Regions from separate parts of the Megasphaera sueciensis genome, predicted to be linked through region 1. Evidence: a T-box and tRNA genes for the amino acid it is inferred to sense, from the RefSeq annotation. Region 1 holds a T-box; the other holds one or more tRNA genes.

What was found. The T-box of region 1 lies ahead of trpS (tryptophan--tRNA ligase). A T-box ahead of a tRNA ligase gene usually reads a tRNA of that ligase, here a tRNA-Trp.
Region 2: it has a tRNA-Trp gene. The T-box ahead of trpS (tryptophan--tRNA ligase) is inferred to sense a tRNA for this amino acid. The anticodon was not compared.

What each region holds. Positions count from the first base shown of each region.
Region 1 covers NZ_CP116939.1:2,678,523-2,681,803, reverse strand. The annotation lists gene yfbR (5'-deoxynucleotidase) at 18-596, opposite strand; gene trpS (tryptophan--tRNA ligase) at 613-1,596, opposite strand; T-box leader at 1,648-1,871, opposite strand; gene NXG62_RS12830 (purple acid phosphatase family protein) at 2,077-3,281, shown strand, end outside.
Region 2 covers NZ_CP116939.1:2,791,520-2,794,800, forward strand. The annotation lists rRNA gene NXG62_RS13400 (23S ribosomal RNA) at 1-1,035, shown strand, start outside; rRNA gene rrf (5S ribosomal RNA) at 1,115-1,231, shown strand; tRNA gene NXG62_RS13410 (tRNA-Trp) at 1,307-1,382, shown strand; tRNA gene NXG62_RS13415 (tRNA-Arg) at 1,390-1,466, shown strand; one part of gene NXG62_RS13420 (IS3 family transposase) at 1,657-2,562, opposite strand; one part of gene NXG62_RS13420 (IS3 family transposase) at 2,565-3,056, opposite strand.

The sequences.
Region 1 (3,281 bases):
GCAGAAAATAGTAGTAATTAAGCATTAATTTCATCAATTGTAAGTACAAAAGCCGGTGCATATTCCTTTAAAAAAATATCCACTTCCGGCATATGTAACCCTTTCAACTTTTCCTCAATCGTATGCAATGCTTGATCAAATTCATAGTTTCCCGCATTTTTTTCCTGCATGCACTTGAGATACGCACTCAAGGTATCTGCTGCTTTTACATATATCCACACAGGATCCTGCTCTGCATTTTTTATAAGCGGTTCATATGCTGACCGCAGTTCCTTCGGCAAGGTTAAAAGCAGACGGTCTTGTGCCATTTTTTCTACTTCTCCGTAAGTACTTCGCATTTTTGAATTAAAATATTTCACTGGTGTCGGCATATCTCCGGTATAAACTTCGACCGCATCATGATACATAGCTAACACAGCTGCCTGTTTTGCATCTACCTTCATGTCATTTCCCTGATTATGCAGGAGACAAAGATGATAGGCGATCATCGCAGTCTGCAGTGCATGTTCTTGAATATTTTCATCTTGTACATTGCGCATGAGTCCCCAGCGGCGGATAAACTTCATGCGGGCTAATATAGCAAAAAAACAACTCATATAAAGACCTCGTCACTTATCGATATAAGCCTATCGCTTTACAAACATTTTGATACGTTACATTAGCTTTTGCATGGGCTTTGACAGCACCTTTTTCCAAAATTTTATCTAATTCCGGATCATGAATCAATTGTGTATACCGTTGCTGAATAGGCTCCAACACAGAAACAACCGCATCCGCAACGTCCTTTTTGAAAGTACCATATCCTTTATCAGCATACACAGCTGTAATTTGATCATGAGTTTGTTCTGTAACGGCTGCCAATATATCCATCAAATTAGAGATACCCGGTTTATTTTTTACATCATAATGAACAGAATTTTCACTGTCTGTTTGTGCACGTTTAATTTTCTTTTCTATATCCTTTGGCACATCAAGCAAATAAATAGTTGCGGCCTGGTTATCATCAGATTTACTCATTTTTTTTGTAGGTTCCTGGAGACTCATGACCCTAGTCCCATCATGACCAAGAAGAATATCCGGAACAGTAAATACATCTCCATATATACGATTGAATCGCTGTGCCAAATCACGAGTAATTTCCATGTGCTGCTTCTGATCATCACCAACGGGGACCAGATTCGTTTGATAAAGCAAAATATCAGCTGCCATCAGAGGAGGATATGTCAAAAGGCCTGCCGGAATAGAATCCCCTTGTTTAGCAGATTTATCTTTATATTGCGTCATCCGTTCCAGTTCTCCTACATAAGAACTGCAAGTCATAATCCAGCCTAACTGTACATGCTCAGGTACTTCCGACTGAACAAAAAGAGTAGATTTATCAGGATCAAGCCCGGAAGCAATATAAATGGCCGCCAGTGTACGTGTCCGTTCGTGAAGCATCTTCGGATCCTGCGGAACTGTGATAGCATGTTGATTAACTACACAATAATAACATTCATTATCCTTCTGAACTTTCGAAAAGTTGCGCAAGGCACCTAAATAATTACCTAATGTAAGATTACCACTCGGCTGAATGCCGGAAAAAATAATGGACATATCTAATTCCTCCCTGTAATATATAAACAAAAAATCCTTTCACCCCTTAAAAAAAGGGACGAAAGGAAAGATTTCCGCGGTACCACCCTGGTTGGCATACAGCCCGGCTCAAATACTTTCCAATAACGGTGAAAGCAAAACCGGTGGTGCCTACTTCAGCATTCGGACCACATCTCCCGGGTCCATTCCCACTGCCCGCTCATACCGAACTTTCACTGCCATCGGTTCGCTGCCAAGGCGTCTGCAATAGTACTCTTCCCGTTCATAGACTTCTTATTTTAACTGGTTTTACTCTATCACGATACCTTCTCTCTGTCAAGGATAACTATTGCATATGCCCGACTCCTCACTTCATTACAAACAGCATCCTATTTATTTTTTTAACAATAATGCCGAAAATATTTTTTTATTCTTGACTTGGAGTATAATCTAAGTGATATGGTATAATTAATTATTAAATCCATTCCATAGGAGATTTTTATGAAAAAATATATAAAACTAGGTATACCGTTTATACTGTTTTTTATTTGTATCATCCTTTATGTCTTAGTCCCCAATGTATGGTCGATAAGCAGGCAGGCGGCCAGAGTTACCCAATCAGTAGCTGCACAGTATCAACTCACTGACAAAGTTGATGCTTTTAATATCCGTCAAGTTATTACAGTTGACAGTACCACTTCACGAACTATCATGTGGCAATCCGATTTAGCCGAAAAAAATGCAGTCATAGAATATCGTCAAAAAAACACGGACACGATTCTAACAATGCCGGCTTCTAATGAAATTTTTAATGATGACAAAACAACGACTTACATACATGCTGCCGAACTTAGTCACCTGACCGCTGGCTCACGTTATGAATATCGTGTCGGATACGATAAAAAACGCAGTGAATGGCTTCCCCTTTCACTGGCTTCAGGAAATACTTTTAAAGTCCTTATTTTTCCTGATTCTCAATCCAGTAATTATGATGTATGGCGCGATACCGCACAAGCCGCATGGAGCGCAAATCGAGATGCTCAATTTTTTATAAATATGGGAGATCTTGTAGACAATGGCGAAGATCATACTCAGTGGAATTTATGGTTTGAAGCTGTCGAAAACATAATTTCCGCTATTCCTATCGCTCCGGTTATGGGGAATCATGAAACATATGACCAAAATTGGAAAGTTCGTATGCCGACAGTGTATCTTCATATGTTCAACGTCCCAAATGCAGTACCCGATCTCTATCAGAATCAATTTTATTCTTTTGACTATGGCAATATCCATTTCGTCGTCCTTAACACTCAAATTACGGAGATGTCACAATTTCAGCCGCATCTGCTAGAGGATGAAATCAATTGGTTTAAAACAGACATGGCCCACACAAACAAAAAATGGAAAATTGTTTTGATGCATAAAGATCCACTGCAATATGCTTTTCAAAACCGCCCGCAGCCCCGTACAGAAGGATTTTCTGCAGAAGGAAAAGAATTTATGCCGCTCTTCGATGCGTACAATATTGATGTTGTTCTTTCCGCACATCTGCACACATACCGCAACCGTGGCCATATCCGTAATTTCCAGCGCGATAATACAGGACCACTGTATATTCTTACGGGTGTAGCAGGAAATGTTCGCTATCCTGAACTGTGGAAGCAGCACTCCTTGGATGAAGTAATCGCCCCTCAACCGGAAACGGA
Region 2 (3,281 bases), 110 kb from region 1:
TTAGCGCAAGCGAAGCAGTGAATTGAAGCCCCAGTAAACGGCGGCCGTAACTATAACGGTCCTAAGGTAGCGAAATTCCTTGTCGGGTAAGTTCCGACCCGCACGAAAGGTGTAACGATTTGGGCACTGTCTCAACGAGGGACCCGGTGAAATTGAAGTACCTGTGAAGATGCAGGTTACCCGCGACTGGACAGAAAGACCCCATGGAGCTTTACTGTAACCTGAGATTGAATTTTGGTAAGAGACGTACAGGATAGGTGGGAGGCAGGGAAGTGAGTACGCCAGTATTCACGGAGCCGCTGGTGGGATACCACCCTTGTTTTACCGGAATTCTAACGAAAAGCGTAACAAGCTTGCGGACAGTCTCAGGCGGGCAGTTTGACTGGGGCGGTCGCCTCCAAAAGAGTAACAGAGGCGCCCAAAGGTTCCCTCAGCGCGGACGGAAACCGCGCGCAGAGTGCAAAGGCAGAAGGGAGCTTGACTGCGAGACGGACAGGTCGAGCAGGGACGAAAGTCGGGCTTAGTGATCCGGTGGCATCCGAGTGGAAGGGCCATCGCTCAACGGATAAAAGCTACCCTGGGGATAACAGGCTTATCTCTCCCAAGAGTCCATATCGACGGGGAGGTTTGGCACCTCGATGTCGGCTCATCACATCCTGGGGCTGAAGTAGGTCCCAAGGGTTGGGCTGTTCGCCCATTAAAGTGGTACGCGAGCTGGGTTCAGAACGTCGTGAGACAGTTCGGTCCCTATCCATCGCGGGCGGAAGAAACTTGAAAGGGGCTGCTCCTAGTACGAGAGGACCGGAGTGGACGGACCAATGGTGTACCAGTCATACCGCCAGGTGTGCAGCTGGGTAGCTACGTCCGGGACGGATAAACGCTGAAAGCATCTAAGCGTGAAACCAGCCTAAAGATGAGGTTTCTCATTACGCAAGTAAGTAAGGTCCCACAGAGACGATGTGGTTGATAGGCCGGGAGTGGAAGTACAGTGATGTATGGAGCGGACCGGTACTAATAGACCGAGGACTTGACTTAAGCACGAAACATCCGCTATGTAAGACCTTTAGTTCGCAGATACTTTTCTTTGTGGTTGTCAGGGTATGACCCTGAACGATTCAGTGGCGACAGCTGCGGGGATCCACCTGTTCCCATGCCGAACACAGCAGTTAAGCCCGCAAACGCCGAAAGTACTTGGGTGGAAGCGCCCTGGGAGGATAGGAAGCCGCTGATTATAGAGTGAATCAGACTTAAATGTCGGAGTCGACGTTTAAGTCTGGATACACTTATACTGATTTTTTCAGTATATAGGGGTATAGCTCAATTGGTAGAGTAGCGGTCTCCAAAACCGTTGGTTGAGGGTTCGACTCCTTCTGCCCCTGCCATTTTTATGACTCGGTAGCTCAGCTGGATAGAGTGACTGACTACGAATCAGTAGGTCTAGGGTTCGAATCCCTACCGGGTCACCAAAGGAATTTTGTTCGAACTCCCAATCCTAACATTTTGTTTAGAATTGGGAGTTTTTTTGTTAGTATTACTCCATTGAACTATAATGTTTGAAGAATTATGTTTTTTTTAAAAGCACTCACCAGGGAGATTGTAGTGACCCCATAAAGTTAGACCTAACCGTAGTAGCATTTATTGCTGCTACGGTTTTTATTATGCTGCGACATGACGTAACCGATAGTTTACCGGACTTAACCAGCCAAGCTTTGATTTGATTCTACGGTTGTTATAATAGATGATGTATTTCTCAATTGCTTTTTGTAACTCTTCGAAGCTGTGATATGTACGGCCATAATATAGTTCCTGTTTTAAGAGTCCAAAGAAATTTTCCATCACGCTATTGTCAAGGCAGGTTCCCTTTCGGGACATGCTCTGATAAATCCGTTCTTCTTTTAAGCGACTAACATATCCTCCCATTTGATAGGCCCAACCCTGGTCGGAGTGAAAGGTCCGGCGATAAGGACAGTCGCCGGTTACCTCAATGGCCCGTTCCAAGGCAGACATGATTCCCTGTGATGACGGGCGTTTCGTAAAGCTGAAGCTGATAATCTCACGATTGAATAGATCCAGGAATGGATCAAGGTACGCCTTACGTGTAATGATGGTTCCTTTTGTGTCGATCTCATAATATTTAAATTCTGTCGTATCCGTGGTGATTTTCTGATGTGGGATACAGGTGTCGAATCGTCGGCGCAGACGGTTAGGCGCGACGCGGCCCACGGTTCCTTTGTAGGAATTATACTTACGGTTTTTGTGTATAAATGACGTAACCTGCAGCCCCAGCTTCTGAATCAGTCGTTGTACACGTTTTCGATTGATGAGAAGGCCCTCTTCATGCAGTTTCCCCCAGATACGACGATAACCAAAGTCCTTATCACTTTTACGGATGGCTATAATCTTTGCTTCTATATCTGCATCTGGAGAAGGCAGATCGAAGCGCTTCTGCCAGTACATATACGTTGCCTTGGGAAGCTTGGCAACGGCAAGGATATCTTTTAGTTTGAATGATCCTCGGAGACTGTGGATGATCCTTGCTTGTTTTTCTGCGCCTCTTCCGCTAAACGCAGTCTCCTCACTTCTTTTAAATATGCTACCTCAATTCGTAATTTGAGATTTTCTTCCTCGAGTTGTTTAAGTCTCTCCGTCTGCGCTTCTGGTGATGCTGGGTGGATAGTTGATTTATCTGACACCTTCGATCTCCTGCCTTTCCGTTGCGGTTTGAGGCCATCTACACCAACCGCACGATAACGCTGAACCCAAGAGGTTAGCATACTTGGCGTATGTATACCTAGCGAAAGAGCTAACTCGTTGTAAGATGACTCTGTACTTAGATATAACTCTACCGCATGTTGCTTAAATTGAAAAGAGTATGTTTTCTTCTGGCGTGACCGTTGAAGAGCTTGTGAACCGTTTTCACGATACACGGCAACCCATTCTCTGAGAACTTTGTTGCTAGGAATATGATACTTCTTTGATAATAGCATATAGCCTAATTTTCCTTGCAAATACTCGTTGACAACTTTCATCTTAAATTCAAAACTATATTTTGCCATAAAAAGCTGACCCCCATAAGCTAGATTTCTAGGTCTAACTTATGGGGGTCAGTACAGATATAGTGAGTGTTTTTTTATATTACTAGTTTACTTGGCTGCGTATGTTGAAATATTCTGGATTTATCTGTTGTTTTTTTGGATATTTAAAATATGAGTTGCAGATTATAAGGCTGATGCAGTATTTATATAAATAAGCTATAATGAATGTTAGTTGTATTTTTCTTT